4 regions of the Streptomyces sp. Q2 genome follow, and region 4 is predicted to be linked to each of the others. Evidence: riboswitches for the same ligand, from Rfam matches in the RefSeq annotation. Region 4 holds a riboswitch; each other region holds the start of a gene.
The links. Region 4 has a riboswitch for cyclic di-AMP ahead of ACWBNA_RS44090 (C40 family peptidase). Riboswitches for the same ligand answer to the same signal wherever they lie in the genome.
Positions count from the first base shown of each region.

Region 1: another riboswitch for cyclic di-AMP. It lies ahead of ACWBNA_RS14580 (LysM peptidoglycan-binding domain-containing protein); the one in region 4 lies ahead of ACWBNA_RS44090 (C40 family peptidase).
Region 2: another riboswitch for cyclic di-AMP. It lies ahead of ACWBNA_RS12010 (transglycosylase family protein); the one in region 4 lies ahead of ACWBNA_RS44090 (C40 family peptidase).
Region 3: another riboswitch for cyclic di-AMP. It lies ahead of ACWBNA_RS40270 (M23 family metallopeptidase); the one in region 4 lies ahead of ACWBNA_RS44090 (C40 family peptidase).

Region 1 covers NZ_JBXEJE010000011.1:177,475-184,861, reverse strand. Annotated here, with positions in the region: gene ACWBNA_RS14590 (LacI family DNA-binding transcriptional regulator) at 1-201, shown strand, start outside; gene ACWBNA_RS14585 (HAD family hydrolase) at 305-1,117, shown strand; gene ACWBNA_RS14580 (LysM peptidoglycan-binding domain-containing protein) at 1,136-1,867, opposite strand; cyclic di-AMP (ydaO/yuaA leader) riboswitch at 1,873-2,036, opposite strand; gene ACWBNA_RS14575 (CocE/NonD family hydrolase) at 2,318-4,336, opposite strand; gene ACWBNA_RS14570 (hypothetical protein) at 4,355-4,510, opposite strand; gene ACWBNA_RS14565 (polyprenyl synthetase family protein) at 4,718-5,728, shown strand; gene ACWBNA_RS14560 (CHRD domain-containing protein) at 5,855-6,796, shown strand; partial or broken gene ACWBNA_RS14555 (nuclease/transposase family protein) at 6,847-7,387, opposite strand, start outside.
Region 2 covers NZ_JBXEJE010000009.1:101,536-108,922, reverse strand. Annotated here, with positions in the region: gene ACWBNA_RS12025 (cytochrome P450 family protein) at 1-1,086, opposite strand, end outside; gene ACWBNA_RS12020 (transposase) at 1,166-1,792, shown strand; gene ACWBNA_RS12015 (transglycosylase family protein) at 1,917-2,930, shown strand; cyclic di-AMP (ydaO/yuaA leader) riboswitch at 3,113-3,290, shown strand; gene ACWBNA_RS12010 (transglycosylase family protein) at 3,294-3,998, shown strand; gene eno (phosphopyruvate hydratase) at 4,308-5,594, shown strand; gene ACWBNA_RS12000 (FtsB family cell division protein) at 5,708-6,184, shown strand; gene ACWBNA_RS11995 (DUF501 domain-containing protein) at 6,207-6,788, shown strand; gene ACWBNA_RS11990 (Ppx/GppA phosphatase family protein) at 6,785-7,387, shown strand, end outside.
Region 3 covers NZ_JBXEJE010000051.1:35,892-43,278, forward strand. Annotated here, with positions in the region: gene ACWBNA_RS40260 (M16 family metallopeptidase) at 1-528, shown strand, start outside; gene ACWBNA_RS40265 (M16 family metallopeptidase) at 525-1,913, shown strand; cyclic di-AMP (ydaO/yuaA leader) riboswitch at 2,129-2,295, shown strand; gene ACWBNA_RS40270 (M23 family metallopeptidase) at 2,309-3,073, shown strand; gene ACWBNA_RS40275 (GntR family transcriptional regulator) at 3,354-4,049, shown strand; gene ACWBNA_RS40280 (HPr family phosphocarrier protein) at 4,176-4,457, opposite strand; gene ACWBNA_RS40285 (bifunctional acetate--CoA ligase family protein/GNAT family N-acetyltransferase) at 4,636-7,387, shown strand, end outside.
Region 4 covers NZ_JBXEJE010000066.1:36,060-43,446, reverse strand. Annotated here, with positions in the region: gene ACWBNA_RS44100 (C40 family peptidase) at 1-1,024, opposite strand, end outside; gene ACWBNA_RS44095 (hypothetical protein) at 1,501-1,854, shown strand; gene ACWBNA_RS44090 (C40 family peptidase) at 1,906-3,087, opposite strand; cyclic di-AMP (ydaO/yuaA leader) riboswitch at 3,096-3,263, opposite strand; gene pcrA (DNA helicase PcrA) at 3,616-6,102, shown strand; gene ACWBNA_RS44080 (M23 family metallopeptidase) at 6,213-7,387, opposite strand, start outside.

The sequences.
Region 1 (7,387 bases), on a different contig from region 4:
TCGGTCCCCGATGACATCGCTGTCGGAGGCTTCGACGACTCTCCCGCGGCCACCGCCATCACCCCCGCCCTCACCACCGTCCGCCAGCCCTTCGAGCGCATCAGCGCCGAGATGGTCCGCATGCTGCTCGCGCAGATCGCGGGGGAGGACACGTCGGGAGTGATACTCCCCACGGAACTGGTGGTACGGGACTCCGCGTGAGGGTGCCAACTGCCGTAACCGGAGCAGGCGTCAACGCATGTGAAGGCTGTAGCCGTCCGGTTCGCGTCGAGTCGCCGGCGCGTTCCATCCGTATTCTCTGATCATGGCCGCACCCACCGCATATTCACTCATCGCCACCGACCTGGACGGAACGCTGCTCCGAGGCGACGACACCCTCTCCGACCGGTCGCTCGCCGCGCTCGCGCGGGTGGCGGCGGCCGGGGCCCGGCATCTGGTGGTGACCGGCCGCCCGGCGCCCAGAGTGCGGCCGCTCCTCGACGACCTCGGCAGCGAGGGGCTCGCGGTGTGCGGGCAGGGCGCGCAGGTGTACGACGCCGGCGCGCACCGTCTGCTGTGGTCGGTCACCCTGGACCGGGAGCTGGCCGAGACCGCGCTCGGCAAGATCGAGGCCGAACTCGGCCAGGTGTACGCGGCCGTCGACCAGGACGGCGTGGACGGGCTGACCCTCATCGAGCCGGGCTATCTGATGCCCCACCCGACCCTTCCCGCGGTACGGGTCGGGCGGCGCGACGACCTGTGGAGCGCGCCCATCAGCAAGGTGCTGCTGCGCCATCCCGACCTGTCCGACGACGAGTTGGCGGCGACGGCCCGCGGAGTGATCGGTTCCCTGGCGACGGTCACCATGTCGGGCCCCGGGACCGTCGAACTCCAGCCATGCGGCATCACCAAGGCGACGGGCCTCGCCCTGGCCGCCGACCATCTGGGCCTCGGGCCCGAAGACACCATCGCCTTCGGGGACATGCCCAACGACATCCCCATGTTCGACTGGGCCGCGCACGGCGTGGCCATGGCCAACGCCCACCCCGAACTCCGGTCGGTGGCCGACGAGATCACCCTGTCGAACGAGGACGACGGCATCGCCGTCGTCCTCGAAAGACTGTTTCCCCGCCGGTAGGTCCGCGGTCGGCAGGGCTCAGTAGGCCCCGAAGACGTTGTCGATCGAGCCGTACCGCGCGGCCGCGTAGTTGCAGGCCGCGGTGATGTTCGCGACCGGGTCGTACGGGTCCCACGACGTGCCGTCCACGTGGTACGCCTGGAAGGTCGGGTCGATGGTCTGGAGCAGGCCCTTGGACGGGGTGCCGGCGGCGGCGTTGGAGTCCCAGTTGTTGATGGCCTGCGGGTTGCCGGACGACTCGCGCATGACGTTGCGGTAAATGCCGTCGTACGAGCCGGGAATTCCCTTTTGCGCCATGATGTCCAGCGCTTCGTTGATCCAGCCGTCGAGGTTGTTCGCGTACGTCTTGACGGAGGCCTGGGTGGCCTGGGTCACGGACTGGGTGGCCTTCTTGGCGGGCGTGCTCGCCTTCTTGGCCGTCCTGACCGTCAGATCGAGACCCGCGTGGATCAGCCGGGGGTTGTCACCGACGGCCTTGCGGTTGTCCTTGTAGAGCTGCCGCCAGCCGCCGGGGGTGTCGTACTTGTCCGCGATGTCGTAGAGCGTGTCGCCCTTGACCGTGGTGTATTTGAGGGACTTGACCTGCGCCGCGGCCTGCGCGGTGGCGGGGGCCTTGGCCGGCTGTGCGGCGCTCGCGGTGGTCGCGCCCAGGAGCGGGAGGGCGAGGGCGGCGATGCCCGTTCCGGCTGTGATGACGCCTCGGGTGAGCGGGTTGGTGCGGGTACGACGGTGCTTGCCTCGTGCGGCCATGGCGCTGTTCCTCTCCGGCGCCTACGAGGTGAGCTGTCGGGTTCGGGCGGGAGCTGCCCGGCCGTGCCGCCGTGAGGCGGCGCGACTTCACCCCTAGCCGTACCGGCGTGATCTCCGGTGCGGCGGCTTACCTGGTTCCCCCGCTCCTGCCGTGCGGTGATGGTCGATGGGTGTCCTGTGGGGCGGCGGCAGGATTAGGCGTCCGCCCGACAGGCCCGGAACGTATGCGAGAGCACATGTCCGTAACAAGTGGCGGAATCACACATCAACCTGTTGACCTTGGTCTGAGGCATATGGGGCGCTTGATTCTTTGCGGTTGCCAAGACTCAACTCGCGCATTGGGCAAGGGTGAAAGCGGGCTGGTGGCGTCGAGGCCGAAAAGGGGCGCGAGTGACCCAACTCACGCGCGTTCGCAAGAGTGTCAAATCGGGCAATGGGCCCAACTCGGAGTCAACCGGCCGTCCGTGGAATCCGCTTCTCCCAGGTCCGGTGGAAGACCACCTCGCCACCATCCATGCAAATCGCCTCGTTGGAGGTGAAAAAGCCCGTTTCGTCGCAGCCGAGCTCCGACCGGGTGCGGACCGTCGCCTCCCAGGCGAGCTCCGGGCGGTGCAGCCCGACCGACCAGTCCGAGCGGGCATGGGCCGACAGGGGGTCCGACTCGTTGATCGTGTACGTCTCCAGCGCGTCCTCGGTGCATTCCAGACCGTCGGGATACACGCGGGTGCCGCCGTGGCGCGGATCGACCTCCAGCCGCCACTCACCCTTGGCCACATCGCGCACGACCAGGCGCTCCGGCCGCGGTTCGTCCAGGGTGACCGGGGAGTTGACGCCGAGCGGCTCGGACTGCTCCGGTTCCTCGAAGGTGATGCCGGAGGTGATGGGGGAGGGGATGTCGGCGGCGGGTTCCCCTGTCCGCACCGGGAGTTCGAGGAAGCTGCCCTCCGGGTCCAGCGTGAAGCCCGCCCCCGAGTCGGGCTGCGGCCAGATCCACGGCCAGTACGTGGAGGAGACCGACAGGCGGATGCGGTGACCGGGAGGGAAGGCGTGGCCGATGCCGTTCAGCTCGAACTCCACGTCCTGCGTGACACCCGGCTCCCACGGCACGACCCTGTCCCGCCCCTGCCGCGCCGACAGGTTCAGCACGCCCCGGGTGACCAGGGTCGAGGAGTCGTCCGGGGCGACGTCGCAGACCCGGGCGATCACCTGGCCGCGCGGCACCTGGGAGGTCAGCCTGAGCCGAACCCTCGGCCGCCCCAACACCCAGGTCTCCTCGGAGGCTTCGAACTCGAAGCACACCGACCTGCCGTCCTCCTCGCGCTGGTCGGGCGGCAGGTCGGCGTCGTTCCCGATCGGGAAGAAGCGGCCGGCGTCGATGCCCGTGTGCTGCGGGGAGCGGACGAGGAAGGGGGAGCCCTGAAGGCCGTACGAGATCGTCGAGACGTTGGGGGAGGGCCAGGCCGGCTCGCCGACCCAGCGGCCGGGCAGGGTGTCGTAGACCGTCGCCGGGGGGTGGGAGTCGCTGACGTAGGCGCGCAGGAGGGGCTCCGACATCGCGCCCGTGTCCTTGCCCTTGAGCCAGTGGTCCCACCAGCGCAGGGTCTCCTGGAGGAAGCCGATCGCCGGGCCGGGCGGCAGGCCGCGGTCGGGGTACTGGGGGGACCAGGGTCCGATCAGGCCGCGGATCCGGTCGGCCGGGAGATGCTCCACGAGGCGCAGGACCGTGTCGCGGTACGGGTCGTGCCAGCCGCCGACCGCGAGGACGGCGGCGTCGATCGCGCCGTAGTCCTCGCAGACGCTGGCGTGGCGCCAGTAGCGGTCCCGGGTCTGGTGGTCGAGCCAGGTGTGGATGAGGGGGTCGACCTCCTCCAGGCGCTTGAGCCACATGTCCCGCCACGCCTCGCCGACGTACCGCGGGTCCGGCGGGCGGCAGACGAAGGCCAGCATGGTGGCCGCCCATGCGTGCATGTCCACCGCGAGGACCGAACCTCCCATGTAGTGCACGTCGTTGTCATAGCGGTCGTCGGTGGCGCTGACCGTGACGATCGCCTTGAGCGGCTCGGGAGCGAGGGCCGCGATCTGGAGGGAGTTGAAGCCGCCCCAGGAGACGCCGAACATGCCGACCTTGCCGTCGCACCAGGGCTGCGCCGCGATCCAGTCGATCACGTGGACGCCGTCGGCCAGCTCCGTCGCCGAGTACTCGTCGCCGGGCATGCCCTCGCTGTTGCCGTGTCCGCGCACGTCCACTCGTACGGAGGCGTAACCGTGGCCCGCGTACCAGGGATGGCGTTGCCAGTCGCGGGGCGCGGTCCAGTCGGTCAGGCGGTACGGCAGGTATTCGAGGATCGCGGGTACTGGTTCGTCCGTGAGGGGACGCCACACGCGCGCGTAGAGGAGGGTCCCGTCCGGGAGTGGGATGCGGAGGTCCTCGTGGGCCGTCTCGTAGGGGAAGGACGTACGGATGTGCATGAGCGTGACCCCGTGAGTTCAGTGGACCGCGAGGGACAGGAAGCAGAGGGGCGTGGCCGTCATGCCCATGCCGTCGTGGGCCGTGAGCAGGCCCTTGGGCCGGCCGGAGAAGGCGGTGTCGTCCCCGGGTGGCGGCCGGCCGCTGGACGGGGTATCGACGAAGGATCGGGACACACTCCACTACTTCCATGTAAGTCGATAGATATCCGTTCTTTTCAAGTGATCAAAAACATACCCGTCGTGATCCGATACCGCCCGGGCTGGACGGGCGGGCGCTATCGGTGATCGAAACGTGACCGGATACGCTGACTTGAGTGATGGCAGCGACCTATCGACAAACCGTGTAATCGCCAGTAGACACCAGCAGACAGGAGACCCCTCGTGACCGTCGTCGGGCCGTTCGGGCTGAGCGTGCGGGACCAGGCTCTGGAAGCCGATGTCCAGGCCGGATTGACGGCTGTCGAGGAGGGACTGCTCGAAGCCACCAAGAGTGAGGTCCCCTTCATCACGGAGGCCGCCCAGCACCTGGTGCGGGCGGGTGGAAAGCGGTTCCGGCCGCTGCTCGTGATGCTCGCGGCCCAGTTCGGGGACCCCTACGCGCCGGGGATCGTGCCGTCGGCGGTGGTGGTGGAGCTGACCCACCTGGCGACGCTGTACCACGACGACGTGATGGACGAGGCCGAGGTGCGGCGCGGGGTCGCCAGCGCCAACGCCCGCTGGGGCAACTCGGTCGCCGTCCTCACCGGCGACTTCCTGTTCGCGCGCGCCTCGCACATCCTGGCCGACCTCGGCCCCGAGGCGGTCCGGGTCCAGTCAGAGGCGTTCGAACGGCTGGTCACCGGCCAGATCCTGGAGACGGCCGGTCCGACGGACGGGCGTGACCCGGTCGAGCACTACCTCGACGTGCTGGGCGGCAAGACAGGCTCCCTGGTGGCCGTGGCGTGCCGGTTCGGCGCCATGATGTCGGGCGCCGACGAGACGGTCGTCGACGTGCTGACGCAGTACGGCGAGCGGCTGGGCGTGGCCTTCCAGCTCGCGGACGACGTCCTGGACATCGCGTCCGACTCGCACGAGTCCGGGAAGACGCCGGGCACGGATCTGCGCGAGGGCATCCGGACCCTTCCGGTGCTGCGTCTGCGGGAGCGGGCGGAGCGCCTGGGGCTGGCCGAGGACCTCGCGCTGTGCGAGCTGCTGGACTCCGACCTGACCGACGACGCCCGGCACGCGCAGGCACTGGAGGCGCTGCGGGCGCATCCCGCGTTGGAGCAGGCCCGGCGGGACACGGTGCGGTACGCCGAGGACGCGCGGGCGGCACTGGCTCCGCTGCGGGAGTGCGACGCGAAGGCCGCGCTGATGGAGATGTGCGAAGCGGTGGTGCACCGGGCCGGCTAGCGGCCGGGAAGTGACGTAGGTCACTCATGCGGGGCTGATCCCGTGTGAGATCGCTCCCGTATGCATGCCCAGAAGCTGACGCAGGGTGTGTCGGCTGCGAAACGGGAAGAAAAAACCATCATGGGCATGAGCACGACGTTCTCGAAGCGCCGTACCACCCTGCTCGTCACCGCCGCCGTCCTGACCACCGTCGGCGGTGTCGCGGTCACCACCGTTCCCGCCGTCGCCGCCGATGACAGCGCCGGTGACGGCACCGTCCTCGCCGCGAGCCTGAGGGGCGCCAACGAGGTGCCCGTCGAGGGCGGCCCCGCCGTCGGCGACAAGGACGGCACCGCGCTCCAGTTCGTCCAGGTCAAGGGCGACAAGGTCTCCGTCGCCGTCAGGTGGCGCGGCACCGACAGGCCGACCGCCCTCCACATCCACCGGGGCGCCCAGGGCACCAACGGCGGCGTCGAGATCGACTTCACCAAGCTCCTGAAGGGCAACGGCAAGAATCATGCCGTCACCGGGACCGTCAAGGTCACGGACGCGGCACTGCTCGACGCCCTCACGAGCGACCCCGGGTCTTTCTACGCCAACCTGCACACCGCCGCGTTCCCGGGCGGAGCCGTCCGAGGCCGGCTCCACAAGGTCACCGTCGCCGCCTTCGACTTCCGCGACGCCCTCCACAACGTCCAGGCCTCCGTCCTCAAGGGCAAGCAGATCTACGAGTGCAAGCCGACCGAGGGCGGCGGGTACGCCTTCGCCCAGCGGGACGTCAGCGCCGTGCTCGGCGGCGGCATCGCGCACTCCTTCGTGCAGCCCAACTCCGGTACGCCGCAGTGGATCGCGCCCGACCGCAGCGCGGTCACCGGGGCGGTCCTCTCCAGGACCCCCAACGGGACCGGCAACATCCCCGAACTCGACCTCAAGGCCACCGGGTCCGGCAAGGACCACGGCCTGCTCGCCGGCGTCACGGAGATCCTGCGGCTGAACACCGTCGGCGGCGTCGCCCCGGCCGGCTCCTGCACGCAGGGCGCGATCGTCGGTGTGCCGTACCAGGCCGACTACGTGTTCCTGCGCGACTGAGCAGCTGAGCAGAGCGACCGCGGACGGCGGCGTCTGCACCCCAACCGTTCCTAGAGACTGAGCGGGAGTGAGTCCTGTTGCCAGGTCTCATGCTCGGCCGAACGCCCCGGACGGTGTTGGGCGTTCTGGTTGCCCGCGTTCGCTCCGCGCCCGGGCGGCACGGATCGTGTCCGTGGTCCGGGGATGCGGGGGCGGGTTTCCTCACGCCCAAGCTCACCTGGTCGGGCCTGGACGGTCCGATGCCCCGCACGATCACTCCGGTCGTGTGGGGGCGGTGTCGTCCGTCGCCGGATCGGGTGTCCCTGGGCGCGTCTTCCGATCGCCACGGCGGCTGCGTCGTGGCGGGTGATGGTGCGGGTTGTGGTGGTGAGGGGTTTCTGCCAGTGCTGGGAGCCCCAGCGGCTGGTGTAGGCCGGGTCCACGGCAATGACCGCGATACCTGTGGCGTCGGCCATCGAGGACAGCCGGGCGCGGAGTTTGCCGGTGGGCATGCCGGAGATCAGCTGGCGGAAGCGTTTGCGGCGGCCGTGTTTCTCCCGGGTCTTCTCCGCGGCGAAGTCCAGGTCCTCCACCGCGATCGCCCGCACACCA
Region 2 (7,387 bases), on a different contig from region 4:
GGGCGCGCCCAGACAGTAGTGGATGCCGTGGCCGAATCCGAGGTGCTGGTTGTCACTGCGGGACAGGTCGAGCGTGTCCGGCTCGGCGAACCGTGCAGGGTCACGGTCCGCGGCAGCGAGGACGACCAGCACCGGGTCACCGGTGGCGATGCGCTGCCCGCCGATGCTCAAGGGCTCGACGGCGTAACGCCAGGTGGCCAGTTCCACAGGGCCGTCGTAGCGGAGCAGTTCATCGATACCGGTGTCCACCAGTTCGGTCTCACCGCGCGCGATCGACTCCTGGAACCGAGTCAGCTGTCCGGGGTTGCGCAGAAGTGCGTATGTGCCATTGCCGATGAGGTTGATGGTGGTCTCGAAACCTGCGAACAAAAGCACGAAGCACATCGCGGCGGCTTCGTTCTCGGTGAGGTGTTCTCCATGATCGGAGGCGCGGATGAGATCAGAGATCAGGTCGTCGCCGAGGTCGTTGCGCTTGCGGTGGATCAGGTCGGCGAGGTAACCGCGGATCTTCTTGACGGAGCGGGCGACGCCACCGCGCGGACCTCCTCCGTGCCGGATCATCATCCCGGCCCAGTCCCGGAAGTCGTCCTGATCCTCGCCGGGGACGCCGAGCAGGTCGCAGATCGCGTAGATAGGGAGGGGAAAGGCGAAGTCGTGGATGAGGTCGGCCTCCCCCCGCGGCGCGAACTGATCGATGAGATCGTCGGTCAACTGCTGCACGCGGGGCGCGAATTCCGCCACACGGCGTGGGGTGAACGCCTTGGAGACGAGGCGGCGCAGCCGGGTGTGGTCCGGCGGGTCGATATTGAGCAGATGTGTCATGAGATTGGCGCTGCGCTCACCGGGGATACCGGTCCGGCTCTTGCCGTGGGCGTCTTCGGCGTGATGAGCGGGGTTCTTCGAAAGGCGCCCGTCCGCGAGAGCTTGGCGCGCATCCGCATAGCGGGTCACCAGCCACGCCTCGACTCCGCTGGGAAGCCGTGTCCAGTGCACGGGGGAGTGCTCACGCAGCCAGGCATAGGCAGGGTACGGATCGGTGGCGAACTCCCAGGTGAAGAGTTCGGGGGCGGTGTTCGGGACGTTCACCTGATGACCGTATCGGGAGCCGGGGCGTGGACGCGCCGCCGCCGAGACGCGGGAGGACGGGGGAGGGAGGTATCGGGATATGGGCGAGGACGTGCGCGGCGCCAGGGAACTGCTCGCCAGGGGGAGAGAGGCCCTTGCGGGACAGGAGGAAGCGGAACCGGACACCATGGACGTCTCGGACCTCACCTTGATCGCCTGGGAGGAACTGCGGGACTTGGCTCTCCCGCAGATGGCATACGTGATCGACCTTCTGGACATCACGGTGAAGCCGCTCGGAGAGGTCCGGAAGCGATCCGGGGTCACGTGCAGGGTGACGGAATGGCACGCGCGGACCGGGACGCCGGTTCCCATGGAAGTGCCGGAGCTGGCGTGGCCTGCCGTCGAGGAACTGATGGCCGCTCACTTCCAGCGTCGCCAGTTCGCGAGAAGTGCGGTGGACGTGCGGACGCAAGTGAACGGAACCCTCTACCGGTTGCGTACCGGTTGCCTCTGGGACGAGCTTCCCGAGCGATACGGCCCATGGGCACTCGCCAAGGACAGGCAGAACGCATGGTTCAAAAAGGGCTTTTGGCCCGTCCTCGTGAACCATCTGAATCTCAGCGGCGGAGCCACGCCGGTTCGGCACGAGCCACTCGTCCCGGCCACCGAGGTCACGGGCCGCATCACTCGGGAACTGGTCAAACGTGACGCGCCCTCAACTCTGTGACTTTCACGTGATCTACGCGGCATTAACTTGTGACAAGTGTTCGACTGCCTATACGTTCACGGATCAGCGCGGCGCCGAGCCTCACCCGCCGCCTGATCACCGTTGTCTTGCGAAAGGTTTCCGCATGCTCTCCGGGAACGGCCGCCATCGTCGCCCCCGCCAGGCTCCGGCCATCCTCGTGGCGGCAGGAGTGACCGGCTCCGCCATCGCCATTCCGCTTCTCGGCGCCACCGGCGCGAGCGCGGCGACCGGCACCACGTGGGACCAGGTGGCGAACTGCGAGACGGGTGGCTCCTGGAGCGAGAACGCCGGAGACGGGTACTACGGCGGACTCCACATCGCACAGGAGGACTGGGAGCAGTACGGCGGTCTCGACTTCGCCTCGCGCCCCGACCAGGCCAGCCGCAACCAGCAGATATCGGTCGCCGAGAAGATCCTCGCGGACCAGGGTGTCGGCTACTGGTCCACCTGCGGACTGCTCAACGGGCTCAGCAAGGACTCCGCGGCGGCAGACGTCGACACGGGCGTGGCGGACGGCGCGACGTCGGACAGCGGCGAATCATCCGACTCGCCGGGGTTGTCGGACTCGTCCGAAGTGTCGACGGGCCCGTCGACGGACGCGTCGCCCAGTCCGTCCGGCTCCGGTGCCCCGTCGGATGATTCCGGCAAGACCGACGAGACGGGCAAGATCGGCAATTCGGCCAAGTCCGACTCGTCGCCCGGTTCCGGCTCGGGTTCGGGTGACTCGCAGGACTCGCGGGGTTCCGACAGCTCCGTCACGGACGCGACGAAGCAGGGCGACTCGGACAAGTCATGGCAAGAGGGCGGCTCTTCGGCCCTCGTCGACACCGGCTCCCTCAGCGCCGGCCGGCACCGTGGCGGCAGCGCCGACGAGACCGTCGCCGACACAGGCACCGGCGAGGCCGGCAGTGACACCTCCACGGGCCGTCACGCCGTCCGCGCCGACTCGTACACCGTCCGCGCCGGAGACACTCTCGCGTCCATCGCCGACTCCCTTGGCCTCCAGGGCGGGTGGCGTGAGCTCTACGCGGAGAACAGGCAGGCGATCGGTGCCGACCCGAGCGTCATCGCGCCCGGTCAGACCCTCTCTGTCGGTGTCGAATCGGGTGAAAACTAGCGGGAGTTCGCGTCACACTTCGCACTGAATGTCCGCTTTGGTGAAAGTGTGGGATGACTCTCAGAAGCCCTGATCGTCTTTGAAATTCCGCGGATCGCGTGTCTACCGTCGTCACCGCTCGCCAACACGAGCCCCGGCTGCCGCAACGCCGAATCCTGCCAGCGGCCGTACGGGAACAGTCGTCGCGTCAAGCGCCGTAGGCAGGAGCGGGGGACCCAAGGTAAGTGCCGGGACCAGCAGTTGAGCTGGATCCGGCTTGGGGTGAAGCCGTGCCGCGCACGAAACAGCGCGAGGCACGGCCGGGCAACTCAACCGGCCCGAACCCGACAGCTCACCTCGCAGGCGTCGGTGAGGGGATCCACCATGCTGTTTTCCGCCAAGGGCAAGCACCGCCGTCCGTCCAAGGCCACCCGGGCCATCGCCATCGCCGGTGTCACCGGCGCCGCCGTCGCCGCCCCGCTGATGGCGGCCGGCAACGCCTCCGCCGCCACCGCCTCCGAGTGGGACACCGTCGCCCAGTGCGAGTCCGGCGGCAACTGGTCCATCAACACCGGCAACGGCTACTACGGCGGTCTGCAGTTCTCCGCCTCCACGTGGGCCGCGTACGGCGGCACGCAGTACGCCGCGCAGGCCAACCAGGCCTCCAAGGCGCAGCAGATCGCCGTCGCCGAGAAGGTCCTCGCCTCCCAGGGCAAGGGCGCCTGGCCGAGCTGCGGCGTGAACCTGTCGAGCTCCGCCTACAACGGCAGCACCGACACCTCGTCGAACAGCTCCAGCAGCTCCAGCGGCTCGAGCAGCGACTCCTCGGAGACCACGACCCGCTCTTCGGAGCAGCAGGCGTCCCGTTCCACGGACCGTCCGGCCGCGAAGAAGACCGTCACCACCCCGACCGGCAAGAAGGTCAAGAAGGGTGACGGCGAGTACAAGGTCGTCAAGGGCGACACCCTCAGCTCCATCGCCGAGGAGCACGACGTCAAGGGCGGCTGGGCGAAGCTGTTCGAGCTGAACAAGGACATCGTCGAGGACGCCAACCTCATCTACCCGGGCCAGCAGCTGCACCTGAAGTGACACGCGGCTCGTAGCCGAACCACAGCGCTCTCATGGACGAGGCCTCCACAGTGGAGGCCTCGTGAGGGCCACCCCCGTCCCCACGGGCTCCCCGCTCCGGTGCGTCTTCCCCCGTACGCACCGGGGCGGGGCTTTTTTGACCCCTCGCTTTGTTCCGTTCGGAAACAATTTCCTCTCGGTCTGCCCAAGAGGTGGTCGGGCGGCTGGCCGATCGCCCCGGGGCGGTTAGGCTCGTCTCGCGGAGCCGACCGCGGCTCCCCGCACCACGGGCCCCACGGCCCGCGTAACCGCGTCACATCCCAGAAGGAGATGCTCGTGCCGTCCATCGACGTCGTCGTAGCCCGGGAAATCCTGGACTCCCGAGGCAACCCCACGGTCGAGGTCGAGGTCGGCCTCGACGACGGCAGCACGGGTCGTGCCGCCGTTCCGTCCGGCGCCTCCACGGGTGCCTTCGAGGCCATCGAGCTCCGCGACGGTGACCCGAACCGCTACCAGGGCAAGGGTGTCGAGAAGGCCGTCCTCGCCGTCATCGAGCAGATCGGCCCGGAGCTCGTCGGCTACGACGCCACCGAGCAGCGTCTGATCGACCAGGCGATGTTCGACCTGGACGCCACCGACAACAAGGGCTCGCTCGGCGCCAACGCCATCCTCGGCGTCTCCCTCGCCGTCGCCCACGCCGCCTCCGAGGCCAGCGACCTCCCCCTCTTCCGCTACCTGGGCGGCCCGAACGCGCACCTGCTGCCCGTTCCGATGATGAACATCCTGAACGGCGGCTCGCACGCCGACTCCAACGTGGACATCCAGGAGTTCATGATCGCGCCGATCGGCGCGGAGTCCTTCTCCGAGGCCCTGCGCTGGGGCACCGAGGTCTACCACACCCTCAAGAAGGTGCTGAAGAGCAAGGGCCTGTCCACCGGCCTCGGCGACGAGGGCGGCTTCGCCCCGAACCTCGGCTCCAACCGCGAGGCCCTCGACCTCATCCTCGAGGCCGTCAAGGAAGCCGGTTACACCCCCGGTGAGCAGATCGCCCTGGCCCTGGACGTCGCCGCCTCCGAGTTCTACAAGGACGGCGTCTACTCCTTCGAGGGCAAGGACCGCTCCGCCGCCGAGATGACGGAGTACTACGAGGAGCTCGTCGCGGCCTACCCGCTCGTCTCCATCGAGGACCCGCTGTTCGAGGACGACTGGGCGGGCTGGAAGGTCCTCACCGACAAGCTCGGCGACAAGGTCCAGATCGTCGGCGACGACCTGTTCGTCACCAACCCGGAGCGCCTGGCCCGCGGCATCGACGAGGGCGCGGCCAACGCCCTGCTCGTCAAGGTCAACCAGATCGGCTCGCTGACCGAGACCCTGGACGCCGTCGAGCTGGCCCAGCGCAGCGGCTTCAAGTGCATGATGTCCCACCGCTCCGGCGAGACCGAGGACGTCACCATCGCCGACCTCGCCGTCGCCACCAACTGCGGCCAGATCAAGACCGGCGCCCCGGCCCGCTCCGAGCGCGTCGCCAAGTACAACCAGCTGCTGCGCATCGAGGAGATCCTCGACGACGCCGCGGTGTACGCCGGCCGCAGCGCGTTCCCGCGGTTCAAGGGCTGAACGTAAAGGGCCAAGGCTCGAGTGAGCCCTAGCCAGTCGTACGTACGTCCCCGTACCCGGTCCCGTACCGTGTCCGGGGACGTACGTGCGTGTGAGACGGGAGGCGGGGGAACATGGCCGTGAAGGACCGGGACCGTTTCTCCACCGCGACCAGGATCAAGCTGCTCGGCGAGCAGACCGCGGCCCGTGTCTACCGCTCCCAGACCAAACGGCAGGCCCGCCGCTCCCGGCTCACCGGCCGGGCCGCGCTGCTGGCCATGGTCCTGTGCACGCTGATCGTGGCGCTCGCCTATCCCATAAGGCAGTACGTCTCCCAGCGCGCCGAGATCGCCGACGTGCAGCGCCAGCGGGAACAGGCCCGGCAGCGGGTCGAGCAGCTGCGCGACCTCAAGGCGCGCTGGCAGGACGACGCGTACGCGGAACAGCAGATCCGGCAGCGGCTGCACTACGTCATGCCGGGCGAGACTGGTTACATCGTCATCGACCCGGACGCGGCCAAGCAGTCGCGCGCCGACCTGGGCGCGGCCGACCGCCCCTGGTACGCGAACGTCTGGGACGGCGTCGACAAGTCCGACGCCTCCGACCAGTGAACCGACCGATGGAAAGACAGGCATGCAAACGCCCCCGCCGACCACCCCGCGCACCGAGCCCACCGACGCCGACGTCGAGGCATTCAAGCAGCAGCTCGGGCGTCCGCCGCGCGGTCTGCGCGCGATCGCGCACCGCTGCCCGTGCGGCCGGCCGGATGTGGTCGAGACGGCCCCCCGCCTCCCCGACGGCACGCCGTTCCCGACGCTGTACTACCTGACGTGCCCCAAGGCGAACTCCGCCATCGGCACGCTCGAGGCGAACGGCGTGATGAAGGAGATGACCGAGCGGCTGGAGACCGACCCGAAGCTCGCCGCCGCCTACCGCGCCGCGCACGAGGACTACATCCGCCGCCGCGACGAGATCGAGGAGCTGAAGAGCTTCCCCAGCGCGGGCGGTATGCCGGACCGGGTGAAGTGCCTGCACGTCCTGGTCGCCCACTCCCTGGCGGCCGGCCCCGGGGTCAACCCGCTGGGCGACGAGGCGCTGGAGATGCTGCCGGAGTGGTGGCGCAAGGGGACGTGTGTGACGTCCGTACCAGACGCGCAGGACGCTCAGGACGTTGATGACGTCCAGGACGCTCAGGCTCGCGAGGAGGCAAAGTGACCCGGGTCGCCGCCGTCGACTGCGGTACGAACTCCATCCGGCTCCTCGTCGCCGACGCCGACCCGGCCACCGGCGAGCTGGACGAACTGGACCGCCGTATGACGATCGTCCGCCTCGGCCAGGGCGTCGACCGCACCGGCCGGCTCGCCCCCGAAGCCCTGGAGCGGACCTTCGCCGCCTGCCGCGAGTACGCGACGGTCATCAAGGAGCACGGCGCGGAGCGGATGCGTTTCGTCGCGACCTCCGCCTCCCGGGACGCGGAGAACCGGGACGAGTTCGTACGCGGGGTGCTGGACATCCTCGGAGTCGAGCCGGAGGTCATCACCGGCGACCAGGAGGCGGAGTTCTCCTTCACCGGCGCCACCAAGGAACTGACCGGCCGCGACGACCACGCCAAGCCCTACCTCGTCGTGGACATCGGCGGCGGCTCGACCGAGTTCGTCGTCGGCGACGACCACGTCCGCGCGGCGCGCTCGGTCGACGTGGGCTGCGTCCGGATGACCGAGCGGCACCTGGTGCGGGACGGGGTGGTGAGCGACCCGCCCTCGCAGGAGCAGATCGCGGCGATGCGGGCCGACATCGAGGCGGCCCTCGACCTC
Region 3 (7,387 bases), on a different contig from region 4:
CGCGCGTGCGACGCGGCCGACCTGGCGCTCACCGTCCTCGGCGGCGGCGAATCGTCCCGCATCTACAACCGGCTCGTACGGCGTGACCGTACGGCGGTGGCGGCCGGCTTCGGCCTGCTGCGGTTGGCCGGAGCGCCCTCCCTGGGCTGGCTGGACGTGAAGACCTCCGGTGACGTCGAGGTGCCGGTCATCGAGGCCGCCATCGACGAGGAGCTCACCCGGTTCGCCGAGGCGGGCCCCACGGCCGAGGAGATGGAGCGGGCCCAGGCCCAGTTGGAGCGCGAGTGGCTGGACCGGCTCGGCACGGTCGCGGGCCGCGCCGACGAACTGTGCCGCTACGCCGTCCTGTTCGGCGACCCGCAGCTTGCCCTGACCGCCGTACAGCGCGTGCTGGACGTGACGGCCGAAGAGGTCCAGGAGGTCGCCAAGGCCCGCCTGCGCCCCGACAATCGCGCGGTGCTCGTCTACGAGCCGATCGCCGCCGAAGCCCCCGCCGACCAGGACGAGAACGAGGAGGCGGCCCGGTGACCGAGCTCGCCACGATGGAATTCCACCCCCAGCCCCAGGCGGGCGACGCCAAGCCCTGGGCCTTCCCGGCGCCCCAGCGCGGGACGCTCGACAACGGCCTGACGGTGCTGCGCTGCCACCGCCCGGGCCAGCAGGTCGTCGCCGTCGAGGTGATCCTGGACGCCCCCCTGGACGCCGAACCGGCCGGCCTGGACGGTGTCGCCACGATCATGGCGCGGGCCTTCTCCGAGGGCACCGACAAGCACTCCGCCGAGGATTTCGCCGCCGAGCTGGAGCGCTGCGGCGCCACCCTCGACTCGCACGCCGACCACCCCGGCGTACGGCTCTCCCTCGAAGTCCCGGTCTCGCGTCTGGCGAAGGCCCTGGGCCTGCTCTCGGACGCACTCAGGGCGCCCGCGTTCGCGGACAGCGAGGTCGAGCGGCTGGTGCGCAACCGCCTCGACGAGATCCCGCACGAGCTGGCCAACCCGTCCCGGCGGGCCGCCAAGGAGCTCTCCAAGGAGCTCTTCCCGGCGACCTCGCGCATGTCGCGCCCGCGCCAGGGCAGCGAGGAGACGGTCGAGAACATCGACTCCGCGGCCGTACGCGGCTTCTACGAGAAGCACGTCCGCCCCGCCACCGCCACCGTCGTGGTCGTCGGCGACCTCACCGGTATCGACCTCGACGCGCTGCTCGGGGACACCCTCGGTTCCTGGACCGGCTCCTCGGCCGAGCCCCGCCCCGTGCCGCCGGTGACCGCCGACGACGCCGGCCGGGTCGTCATCGTGGACCGCCCCGGCGCCGTCCAGACGCAGCTGCTCATCGGCCGTATCGGTCCCGACCGGCACGACCGCGTATGGCCCGCCCAGGTGCTCGGCACGTACTGCCTGGGCGGCACCCTCACCTCCCGCCTGGACCGCGTCCTGCGCGAGGAGAAGGGCTACACCTACGGCGTGCGGGCGTTCGGGCAGGTCATGCGCTCCGCTCCGGACGGTACGGGTGCCGCGATGCTCGCCATCAGCGGCTCCGTCGACACCCCGAACACCGGCCCCGCCCTCGACGACCTGTGGACGGTGCTGCGCACCCTCGCCGCCGAGGGGCTCACCGACGCCGAGCGCGACGTCGCCGTGCAGAACCTCGTCGGGGTGGCCCCGCTGAAGTACGAGACGGCGGCGGCGGTGGCGAGCACGCTGGCCGAACAGGTCGAGCAGCACCTGCCGGACGACTTCCAGGCGACGCTGTACCAGCAGCTCGCCGCGACGGGCACCGTCGAGGCCACCGCCGCGGTCGTGAGCGCCTTCCCGGTCGACCGGCTGGTGACCGTCCTCGTCGGGGACGCGGCGCAGATCAAGGATCCCGTTCAGGCCCTCGGCGTCGGCGAAGTCACCGTCGTTTCGGCGGAGTAGCCGCGAGCGCGCGGCGCAGCGGACGCACGCGCGCGTCCAGGGGCCCCGGTGACTCCAGAGTCACCGGGGCCCCTGGATGTCCGAATTGAGGGAGAGGTTGCCTGTCTGCCCTGTGGCATGCGCTACAAAAGCCGTGATCCGTTTGGGGATTGAAAGTTGCCGCGCTTAGCGTCATGCGGGCTGTTCGTCAGGCAGTGCGCCGCAGCCGCGGCACCGGACAGTCATCGCCGAGTCCCCGCATGGCGCGAGCCTGGGGAGCCGGGGACCCAAACCATAAGTCCCTGGGGTGAATCGGACGCCCGCGCACACCGCGAGGGGGTCCGTAGGAGACCTTCCTGCTCCGAACCCGTCAGCTAACCCGGTAGGCGAGAAGGAAGGAAAGGACCAGCCACCACATGGCGTTCACCTGCGCCACCGGGAAGCACCGGCGTCCCAGCCGGATGAAGCGCACCACCGCCCGGGCCGCCGGCGTCGCGGCGCTCGCCACCACCGGCGTCATCGGCACCCTCGCCGCCCCGGCGCTCGCCGCCGAACCGGCCGTCGAGCAGACCGGTCTCACCCCCGTCATCACCATCGGCGACTCGGTCGCCGACCAGATCGACGCCCAGGCCACCGCCCAGAAGCAGGCCGCCGAAGAGGCGGAGGCGCAGCGCAAGGCCGAGGAGGCCGCGCGCAAGCAGGCGGTCGCCGAGGCCACGAAGGCGCGCGAGGCGAAGGAGCGGGCCGCCCGCGAGGCCGAGCGCAAGCTCCTCAACTCCTACGTCGCCCCGATCTCCGGCTCGTACATCTCGACCGGCTACAAGGCCGGCGGCGGCGTCTGGTCCTCCGGCAGCCACACCGGCGTCGACTTCCACGCCGCGAGCGGCACCTCCGTCCACGCGGTCGGCTCCGGCACGGTCGTCGAGGCGGGTTGGGGCGGGTCGTACGGCAACAACGTCGTGATCAAGATGAACGACGGCACCTACACCCAGTACGGCCACCTGTCGTCCATCGCGGTCTCCGTCGGTCAGACGGTCACCCCGGGCCGGCAGATAGGCCTCTCCGGCGCCACCGGCAACGTCACCGGGCCGCACCTGCACTTCGAGGCCCGCACGAGCCCGGAGTACGGCTCGGACATGGACCCCGTCGCCTACCTCCGCTCGCACGGCGTGAACGTGTGACGCCCGTGCTGGTCAACGTCTGGCGCCCGCACTGGTCAACGTCTGGCGCCCGCGCTCGTCAACGCCTGACGCCCGCCCCCGTGAACGTCTGACGATCCACGGTCCCGCATCCCGAAGCCCCGGCTCCCCGAGCCGGGGCTTTCGGTGTTTCAGACGGCCGTCTGTCCAAAAAATATCCATGGATTCCGGCCCGCCGTCGGAAATTCCCGCTGATTGCAATAGAGTCACTGAACACACGTCAATCGTCGACGTTTCACGGGGATTAAAGCGGAGGTCGGTCATGCGTATTCCGGCGCACTCGGTATGCACGGCGATCCGGGACGACATCGTCGCGGGTGTCTACGAGCGCGGCAGCCGGCTCACCGAGGAACTGCTCGCGCGCCGCTACGGCGTCTCGCGCGTCCCCGTCCGGGAGGCCCTGCGCACGCTGGAGGCGGAGGGCTTCGTGGTGACCCGGCGGCACGCGGGCGCGTGCGTCGCGGAACCCACCGAGCAGGAGGGTGCCGACCTGCTGGAGATGCGCATGCTCCTGGAGCCGCTCGGCGCCTCGCGGGCCGCCCAGCGGCGCACCGAGGCCCATCTCAAGGTGCTGCGCGGCCTGGTGCGGCTGGGCCAGGAGCGGTCCAGGCGGGGCAACAGCGAGGATCTGCGCTCCCTGGGGAGCTGGTTCCACGAGACGCTCGCACAGGCCTCCGGCAGTGCCGCGATGACCTCGATGCTGACCCAGCTGCGCCACAAGATCGCCTGGATGTACGTCGTGGAGGCGCCGGCCAACCCCGTCGAGTCGTGGGCGGAGCACGGCGCGATCGTGGACGCGGTGGCGCGCGGCGACAGCGAACGTGCGCGGGCGCTCACGGCGCTGCACACGGAGCGCGCGACGGCGGCGCACCGGCTGCGATTCACCGGCGGCGGGGAGCGGCCGGACCGTGTGAGGAACTCGCAACATCCCGTAAACATGACGGGCCTGCGGCATTAACACGAGGGCCGTATACAAAGGGGAGATAATTCGCGGGGGATTATTTCTGCTGCCCGTGAGAGGGAAATGCGAAGGGCTCGCCCGATAATTCGGACGAGCCCTTCGGTGCAACCTTTATTCGGATGCTCAGACAGTCTCGGGAAGTTCCTCGAGACCCTCGGAGACCAGCTTCGCCAGACGGTCGAGGGCCACGTCCGCGCCCTCGGCGTCGGAGGCGAGGACGATCTCCTCGCCCCCCTGGGCGCCCAGGCCGAGGACGGCCAGCATGGAGGCCGCGTTGACGGGGTTGCCGTCGGCCTTGGAGATCGTCACCGGGATGCCTGCGGCCGTGGCGGCCCGGACGAAGATGGAAGCGGGGCGGGCGTGGAGACCCTCGGCCCAGCCGACGTTGACGCGGCGCTCAGCCATGTGATGCTGCCCTTCGGTGTATCAGGGTTGTCTAGACCAGTTTCCCATATCGTGAAGCATGCCCGGAGCGGTCCTTCGTCCCGCCCCGGTGTGTCGTCGGACCGCGGCCTCGGTCCGGCTGACGTCCTCCACAGACTGCCTCGCGCCGTTGTCGTACGCGAGCCGTACTCTGGGGCCCATGCAGACCTCGTCGGACCGGCACGAGTACCCCGCCCACTGGGAAGCCGACGTGGTGCTGCGCGACGGTGGGACCGCGCGCGTCCGGCCCATCACCGTCGATGACGCCGATCGCCTCGTCAGCTTCTACGAGCAGGTGTCGGACGAGTCGAAGTACTACCGCTTCTTCGCGCCCTACCCTCGTCTGTCCGCCAAGGACGTCCACCGCTTCACGCACCACGACTTTGTGGACCGGGTGGGACTCGCGGCCACCATCGGCGGCGAGTTCATCGCCACCGTACGCTACGACCGCATCGGCGCCGATGGCATGCCCGCCGCCGCCCCGGCCGACGAGGCCGAGGTCGCCTTCCTCGTCCAGGACGCCCACCAGGGGCGCGGAGTCGCCTCCGCCCTCCTCGAGCACATCGGGGCCGTCGCGCGTGAGCGGGGCATCCGCCGCTTCGCCGCCGAGGTGCTGCCCGCCAACAACAAGATGATCAAGGTGTTCCGGGACGCCGGGTACACCCAGAAGCGCAGCTTCGAGGACGGCGTCGTCCGCCTGGAGTTCGACCTGGAGCCGACGGACCGCTCGCTCGCCGTGCAGTACGCGCGCGAACAGCGCGCCGAGGCGCGGTCCGTGCAGCGGCTGCTGATGCCCGGGTCCGTCGCCGTGGTCGGGGTCGGCCGCACGCCCGGAGGCGTGGGCCGCAGCGTTCTCGACAACATCAGGGACGCGGGCTTCACCGGCCGGCTGCACGCCGTGAACAAGGCACTCCCCGAGGGGCACAAGGAACTCGCCGGGGTGCCCGCGCACCGGTCGGTCCGGGACATCGACGGGCCCGTCGACCTCGTGGTCGTCGCCGTTCCCGCGGAACAGGTCCCCGAGGTCGTCGAGGAATGCGGCAGGCACGGCGTGCAGGGGCTGGTCGTGCTCTCCGCCGGGTACGCCGAGAGCGGGCCGGAAGGGCGCGAGCGGCAGCGTGAACTGGTCCGGCACGCGCGCGCGTACGGCATGCGGATCATCGGGCCGAACGCGTTCGGAATCATCAACACGTCCACCGACGTACGACTGAACGCCTCGCTGGCCCCCGAGATGCCCCGGCCGGGCCGGATCGGACTGTTCTCCCAGTCCGGCGCGATCGGCATCGCCCTGCTGTCCCGACTGCACCGGCGCGGGGGCGGGGTCACCGGCGTCACCGGCGTGTCGACGTTCGTGTCGTCCGGCAACCGGGCGGACGTCTCCGGCAACGACGTCCTTCAGTACTGGTACGACGACCCCGACACCGACGTGGCGCTGATGTACCTGGAGTCCATCGGCAACCCGCGCAAGTTCACGCGGCTCGCACGGCGTACGGCGGCCGCGAAACCGCTGGTCGTGGTGCAGGGGGCGCGGCACGGGGGAGCGGCTCCGCAGGGGCATGCCGTACGGGCGACGCGGTTGCCGCACGCCACCGTGTCCGCGCTGCTGCGGCAGGCCGGGGTGATCCGGGTCGACACGATCACCGAGCTGGTCGATGTGGGGCTGCTGCTCGCGCGCCAGCCGCTGCCCGCGGGGGCACGGGTGGCGATCCTCGGAAACTCCGAGTCGCTGGGGCTGCTGACGTACGACGCCTGCCTCGCCGAGGGGCTCAGGCCGTTGCCGCCGCTGGACCTGACGACAGGGGCGTCGCCGGAGGCCTTCCACGGGGCGCTGTCCCGGGCGTTGGCGGACGACGCGTGCGACGCCGTCGTGGTCACCGCGATACCGACGGTGCAGGAGGGGTATCCCGGCGACGCGGCGTTGGCGGAGGCGTTGCGATCGGCAGCGGAGCGGGTGCCCGGGAAGCCGGTCATGGTGGTGCACGTGGAGCTCGGAGGGCTGGCGGAGGCGTTGTCGGCCGCGGCGAGCACCGCACCCCGGGCGAGCTCGCCGGCGTCCGGCGCCGTCGGCCGCGACCACCCGTTCCGCGCGCTGGACCGACTGGCCGCGAAGGCGGCGGACGACGCGCCGGCTCCCGAGAACTGCTCCCGCCTCATCCCCGCCTACCCCGCGGCCGAACGCGCCGTCCGCGCCCTCGGGGAAGCGGTCAAGTACGCCCAGTGGCGGCGGGACGCAGCCGAGCCCGGCAAGGTGCCCGAGTACGAGGACATCGACGAGAAGGGGGCCGCCGAGCTCATCGGAGGGCTCCTCGCGCGCGGACAGGGGCTCACCCTCGGTACCGAAGCGACCTGCGAGCTGCTCGGGAAGTACGGCCTGCACGTCCACCGCGCGCTGTCCGCGCCCACCGCCGAGGACGCCGTCGCCGCCGCCCGCACCCTCGGCTATCCGGTCGCCCTCAAGGCCACCGCCCCGCACCTGCGCCACCGCGCCGACCTGGGCGGCGTACGCCTGGATCTCACGGACGAGGAGCAACTGCGCCGCGCCTACGCCGAGTTGACCGAGATGTTCGGGACGCCGGAGGAGCTGCGGCCGGTCGTGCAGGGAATGGCGCCCCGCGGAGTCGACACCGTTGTCAGGGCCGTGATCGACCCGGCGGCGGGCGCCGTCTTGTCGTTCGGGCTCGCCGGAGCCGCCTCCCAGCTGCTCGGGGACATGGCGCACCGGCTGGTTCCGGTCACCGACCGGGAGGCGACCTCGCTGGTCCGGTCGATCCGGACGGCGCCGCTCCTGTTCGGCTGGCGGGGGTCGGCCCCCGTCGACACCCCGGCCCTGGAGGAGCTGCTGCTGCGCGTCTCGCGGCTGGTGGACGACCATCCGGAGGTCGTCGCGGTCACCCTGGAGCCGGTCGTCGTCG
Region 4 (7,387 bases):
TCGGCGCCAGTCGCACCGGCGCCGACGGGTTCGGGGCATGGATCATCTGGCCGTTGCCGACGTAGATGCCGACGTGGCTGACGGCGGAGTAGAAGAACACCAGGTCGCCCGGGAGGAGTTCGGAGCGGGAGACGCGTTGGCCGGCGTCGATCTGGGCGTACGTCGTGCGGGGCAGGGAGAGTCCGGCGGAGCGGTAGGCGGCCTGGATGAGGCCCGAGCAGTCGAAGGCGTCGGGGCCGGTCGCGCCCCAGACGTAGGGGCTGCCGAGCTTGGTATAGGCGTAGGAGACGGCGGCCGCGGCGCGGGAGCCGGGTGCCTGGGAGGTGGCGGAACCGGGAGCCGCCATGCCGTCCCGGGGTGTCGTGGATGCCCGTGAGGCGCGGGTCGGGTCGCTCTCCCCGAGCTGGGTCCGCTCCTCGGCCGGCAGCTGGAACAGCAGCCGTCGGGCCGCGTCCAGCTTGCCGTTGATGGTCTTCTTGTGCCGCTTCAACTCCGTCTGACGCGACTTCAGGGAGGCGAGCTCGATGTGGGCGGCGCCGCGCAACTGCTCGATCTCCCGCAGCTGTTCGCGTACGCGCGCGACGGACGAGGCCTGGCGGTTGCCGGCCCGTTCGGCGAACTCGGCGCCGTCCAGGTACCGGTCGGGGTCGTCGGAGAGGGCCAGCTGGAGGGCGGGGTCCAGGCCGCCGTCGCGGTACTGCGCCGCGGCCATCGAACCCAGCGAGTCCCGCGCAGAGTTGAGGCTGTCCGTCCTGCGCGCCGCCTCGTCCCGCAGGGCCGCCAGCCGTGCCTGGGCCGCCTCCGCCTTCTCCTTCGCGCCGTTGTACTTCTCGGTGGCGACCTCCGCCTCCTGGTAGAGCTTGTCCACCTTCGCCTTGACCTGCGCCGGCGTGAGCTGCGGTTCGGCGTGTCCGATCCCGTCGAAGCCGGTCGCGGTCGCCGCGCCGGCGAGGGCGATCGTCGCCGCCGTGCGGGCCTTGGTGCCGCTGACCGAGCGTTGCCGGGGCTTGCGGTGCGCTGCCACGTGGACTGCACGTCCTTTCGTACGACCGCCTTGTCCGTACGAACGCCAGGCGGAGCGGACGTACGGCCCGCCCGGTGGCGGTCACGCGTCCGGCGGCGTCCCGCACAGGGGGAGCGGACCGCCGCCGGACCTTTCTCGGCGGTGGTGGCCGACTGCCGCCCCTGGCCCGGGCGGCGGTGGGGAGCCGGTCACCTGGTGGAGGACGCTAAACCCGACAGTGACGGTGAGGTAACGCGATGTACGGAAGTTCTTCCAGCTGACCGCCGGGTGACCGGATGCGACCGTGATCCGCCGTCGGGGCCGTCCACTTCACGCAGAGCGATGACCGATGTGCCGAATCGGGACCTATGGGGGCGGCAGAGTGCTATGAGGCGCATATATGCAAGATCCGGTCAGTACCGGAGGCGGACTCGAGAGGTGCCCTTGGGGCGGGGCGGTGTCGGGTGCCGCCCGGTCCCTGATTAGGCTCCGGGCTCATGGACGTACTCATCCATCTCTTCGTCGGCCTGCACATCGTCGGCATCGCCGCGCTGCTCGGCGGCTTCCTCACCCAGATGAGGGCGATGGGGCAGGGCACCGCCCGCTTCGTCCCGGCGATGCTGCACGGGGCGCTGACGATGCTGGTCACCGGCGTCATCCTGGTCGGCCTCAACCAGGCCGACGACCAGCCCGTCAACAACATCAAGATCGGCGTGAAGCTGGCCCTGCTGATCGTGATCCTCGGGCTCGTCTACGTGAAGCGTGACGAGGAGAAGGTCGACAAGGGCCTGTTCGCCCTGGTGGGCGTGCTGACCACCGCGAACATCTTCATCGCGGTGCTGTGGACCTGACCTCGGCCCGGCCGGCGGCGTAGGCCGCCGGCACCGCCCCCGAGCGTCACGTCAGGCCGGCCGTACCACGCTGTGGATGGACGACTCGCCGTCATAGAAGATCGACTCCTCGCGGACGTACGCGCCCGGCTTCGGGGCGTGGATCATCATGCCGTTGCCGATGTAGATGCCGACGTGGCTGATGTCGTCGTAGAAGAAGACCAGGTCACCGGGCTGGGCGGAGGAGAGGGAGACCGTGGTGCCGGCGTTGACCTGGTCGTAGGTGACCCGCGGGATGTCGACGCCGGCGGCCTTCCAGGCGGCCTGGGTGAGACCGGAGCAGTCATAGGACTCGGGGCCGGTGGCGCCCCACACGTACGGCTTGCCGATCTGGGCGCGGGCGAAGGCGAGCGCCTTCTCGGCCTTGGTGGCGTACGAGGAGTCCGTGGCGGTCGAGGTGGACGTGGAGGGGGCGGTGGAGGGCGACGAGCTCGACGAGCCGCTGCTCGACTCCTGCTGAGCCTCCTCCTCCTGGGCCTTCTGCTCAGCAGCCTGCTGCCGTGCCAGCTCGGCCGCCTTGGCCGCGGCCTCCTGCTGCTTCTTCTGCTCGATCGCCGCGAGCCGTGCCTTCTCCTCGGCGGTCAGCTGCGAGAGCAGCGTCCGGGCGTCGGCGAGCTTCTTCTGGACAGTGGCCTTGGCCGTCTTCAGGTCGCCCTGCGACTCGGTGAGCGTCTGGAGGCTCTCGGTGGCCTCCTGTCGCTTCTTCATCGTCGCGGACTGCTCGGTGACGTAGTCGTCGACCGCGCCCTTCTGGCGATTGGTCAGTCGGCCCATCAACTGGGTCTGGTCGAAGTAGTCCTGCGGGGAGTCCGCGAGCAGGAAGGTCGCGGTGTCGGGGGTGGAGGCGCCGCTGCGGTACTGGGCGGCGGCGAAGGAACCGAGTTCCTCCCGCGCCTCGTTGAGGCTCTGGGTGCGCTTGGCGACGTCGTCGAGGAGGGTGTCGACGCGCTTGCGCTGCTTGGCGGTCTTCTCCTCGGCCGCGTTGTACTTGTCGGTCGCCGACTCGGCCTGCCGGTACAGGTCGTCGACCTTCTTCTCGACCTCTTCGAGGCTCGGTTTGTCGTCGGCCGACGGGGCGGCGTTGGCCGTCTGGGACAGCAGGGCCACGGAGGTGAGGGCGGCCGTGGCAAGGGCGGGGGTCCGTATACCTGCTACGCGCGTGCCCGAAGGACGCGACTTGCGGTGCGACGCCAAGGGAGGCGACTCCTTCCACGTTCCGCCTACCGAGTTAGCTGTCGGGTTCGGGCGGGTGGTTAGGAAGGTTTGCCCTACGGCCCTTCCCCGGAGGGACGCGGGCCGATTCACCCCAAGGTCGGTGGGTCCCCGGCTCCGGGCGCACGGCGGCGCGTCGGACTCGGCGGAGGCCGTGCGGCCCGGCGACGTTCGCCGGAGGGGGTCGTACGGCCTGCCCGGCACGGTAGCCAACTGGTGTGGCCCCTGTGAAGGTTGATGTGCGATATGCCCGATACATTTTCGTGACCTTGGGTCAGCTTGCCGCGCGCCGAGATCAATCCAGAGTGATCCGCTGCGGTATGCGTGCATTTCGGCCGACGATCCACCGGCCCGGCCCGCCCGGTCGCGGAACGTGACGGCACCTTTGCGAACGGTAAGCCGGCCTGCCGGTCGACTCCGCGAGATCTTCGGCTCCCGAGCCCGCCGAATCAGACGATGTTCTCGGGGCGGCGGCGGGCTGTCAGTGGGGCGCCCTAGACTCGGAGAGCGATGAGCAGCCTCTTTGACGACAGCTTCCTGGCGAACCTCCAGGCCCCCCGGGCCCACGAGGAGGAACACCCGCCACCCCCCGAGGACGACCACGTACCGGAACCGGTTCCGGACGATCTGTTCGGCGGGAAGTTCGACGTGCCGCCGGACCGGGACGCGTACTACCGTGACGGCGCCCCGCGCCCGGTGGTGGACGCGGCCGCGCTCCTGGACGGGCTGAACGACAACCAGCGCGCCGCGGTCGTGCACCAGGGCACCCCGCTGCTCATCGTGGCCGGCGCCGGTTCCGGCAAGACCCGGGTGCTCACCCACCGCATCGCCCACCTGCTGGGCGAGCGGAAGGTGCATCCGGGCCAGATCCTCGCGATCACCTTCACCAACAAGGCCGCGGGCGAGATGAAGGAGCGCGTCGAGCAGCTCGTCGGCCCGCGCGCGAACGCCATGTGGGTGATGACGTTCCACAGCGCGTGCGTGCGGATCCTGCGCCGGGAGTCCAAGAAGCTCGGCTTCACCTCCTCCTTCTCGATCTACGACGCCGCCGACAGCAAGCGTCTGATGGCACTCGTCTGCCGTGACCTGGACCTCGACCCCAAGCGCTTCCCGCCGAAGTCCTTCAGCGCCAAGGTCTCGAACCTGAAGAACGAGCTGATCGACGAGGAGGACTTCGCCGCCCAGGCCACCGACGGCTTCGAGAAGACCCTCGCCCAGGCGTACGCCATGTACCAGTCACGACTGCGCGAGGCGAACGCCCTCGACTTCGACGACCTGATCATGACGACGGTCAACCTGCTCCGCGCCTTCCCGGACGTCGCCGAGCACTACCGGCGCCGCTTCCGGCACGTCCTCGTCGACGAGTACCAGGACACCAACCACGCCCAGTACGCCCTCGTCCGGGAACTCGTCGGCACCTCCGAGCACCCGGTGGACGTACCGCCCGCCGAGGACGACCTCCAGCCCGCCGAACTGTGCGTGGTGGGCGACGCCGACCAGTCGATCTACGCCTTCCGTGGTGCGACCATCCGCAACATCCTCCAGTTCGAGGAGGACTACCCGGACGCGACGACGATCCTCCTGGAGCAGAACTACCGCTCCACCCAGACGATCCTCACCGTCGCCAACGCCGTCATCGAGCGCAACGAGTCCCGCCGCCCCAAGAACCTGTGGACCAACGCGGGCGCGGGCGCGCGCATCACCGGCTATGTCGCCGACACCGAGCACGACGAGGCGCAGTTCGTCGCCGACGAGATAGACCGTCTCACCGACGCGGGCGACGCGAAGGCGGGAGACGTCGCCGTCTTCTACCGCACGAACGCCCAGTCCCGTGTCTTCGAAGAGATCTTCATCCGCGTCGGCCTGCCCTACAAGGTCGTCGGCGGCGTCCGCTTCTACGAGCGTAAGGAGGTCCGGGACGTCCTGGCCTACCTGCGGGTGCTGGCCAACCCGGAGGACTCGGTCCCACTGCGCCGGATCCTGAACGTCCCCAAGCGGGGCATCGGCGACCGCGCCGAGGCGATGATCGACGCCCTGTCCCAGCGGGAGAAGATCAGCTTCCCGCAGGCGCTCAAGCGCGTCGACGAGGCGTACGGCATGGCCGCGCGCTCCACGAACGCCGTGAAACGGTTCAACACGCTCATGGAGGACCTCCGGACGATCGTCGAGTCCGGAGCGGGCCCGGCGACCGTCCTGGAGGCGGTGCTCGAACGCACCGGCTACCTCGCCGAGCTGCAGGCGTCCACCGACCCGCAGGACGAGACCCGCATCGAGAACCTTCAGGAACTCGCCGCCGTGGCCCTGGAGTTCGAGCAGGAGACCGGGGAGGGCGAGGCCCCGGGCGGGCTCTCCGCGTTCCTGGAGCGGGTCGCGCTCGTCGCCGACTCCGACCAGATCCCCGACGAGGACGAGGACGGCTCCGGAGTCATCACCCTGATGACCCTGCACACCGCCAAGGGCCTCGAGTTCCCGGTCGTCTTCCTGACCGGCATGGAGGACGGCGTCTTCCCGCACATGCGCGCCCTCGGCCAGGCCAAGGAGCTGGAGGAGGAGCGGCGCCTGGCGTACGTCGGCATCACGCGCGCGCGGGAACGGCTGTACCTGACCCGGTCGTCGATGCGCAGCGCGTGGGGACAGCCGTCGTACAACCCGCCCTCGCGGTTCCTGGAGGAGATCCCGGCCCAGCACGTCGACTGGAAGCGCACCGGTGCCATGGCGCCGATGTCCTCCGGTCCGGCGTCCGGGGTGGCGGCCTCGCTGTCGTCCTCCCGCTCCCGCTCGTCGGCCTCGGGCGCCTCCGGCTTCGCCACCCGCCGGACCTCGGAGAAGCCGACCGTGTCGCTGGCGGTCGGGGACCGGGTGACACACGACCAGTTCGGGCTCGGCACGGTCGTGGGAGTGAAGGGCACGGGCGGCAACGCCGAGGCGACGATCGACTTCGGGGACACCAAGCCGAAGCGGCTGCTGCTGCGGTACGCGCCGGTGGAGAAGTTGTAGGAGAAGGGGCCCTTGCGGGAGCAGGGCCCGGGGGCGGTCGATCTGCCCGGGCTGTCGATCTGAGGGACAGCCTGGGGCGGCCCTCTCACCTCCTACGCCGGGTCCACGTCCTACGTCGGGTCGATACCGTGGCTGCGCAGCCACGGCAGCGGGTCGATGGCCGAGCCGCCCGCCGGCCGTACCTCGAAGTGCAGGTGCGGGCCGGTCGAGTTGCCGGAGTTGCCGGAGTACGCGATCGGGTCGCCGGCCTTCACGGTCGTACCGGAGGCGACGCGGTAGCTGGAGAGGTGGCAGTACCACGTCTCCGTGCCGTCCTTCGCGGTCACGATCATCATGTTGCCGTACGCGCTGTTCCACTGCGTGCGCACGGTGCCGTCGGTGGCGGCCATCACGGTCGTGCCGTAGGAGACCGGGAAGTCGATGCCGGTGTGCACGGACATCCAGTTGATGCCGGACTGGCCGTAGTAGGCGCTGAGGCCGCGCTGCGCGACCGGCAGCGCGTACTTGGGCCGCAGCCGCTCCTTGCGCGCCGCCTCCGCGGCCGCCTTCTTCTTCTCCGCGAGTTGCTGGGCCTTGAGGTCGATACGTTCCTGCGTACGGCTGGCCCGGTCGGCGAAGTCGTCGGCGCCGGCGGACAGGCTCTTCAGCTGGGTGTCCAGCTTGTTGTTCGCCGCGGACGGCTTGACGGCGGTCGCGTCCGCCGCGGTCGTCGTCGTGTCGCTGCCCTCGTCGGCCAGCGCGCTGACGGACGCGGCGGCGATCCCCACGACGCCCATGACACAGGCCGAGGGGACGGCCACCGTCAGCAGCGCCGAGCGCTTGGGGGGCGTACGACGGCGGGAACGGGACGCGCCGCGGGCGGCGGCGCGAGAAGAAGGGGCGGGTGCCGCGGCCGGGGCGGGCGCCGTGGTGACTTCCTCCTGGTCGTCCAGGAGGTGCGCGTCGGCGGTGGCGGGCGTGGCGCCGGTCGCGGTGCCAGTGCCGGCACCGGTCAACTCGCCGTCGTGCGAAACGTTTTCGTTGTACGGCTCGTCGTAGGCATCGTGGTAAGCGACCTGCTCGAAGGTGGCCGTCGCCGCCTGCTGCTCGTACTCGTCGTGGGCCGTCGTGGAGGCGCCGCCGTCGGAGTTCCACTGCGTGGCGTCGTAGGCGCCCGTGTCGAAGGCCTGCGTGCCCCATTCCCAGTGCTGGGTCTGGTCGGCCGGGCCGGCGCAGGACTGGTCGGGCTGGAGCCAGGCGCTCGCGTCCCACTGGCCGCTGGCGTCGGGGCTCGTGGCCTGCGGCG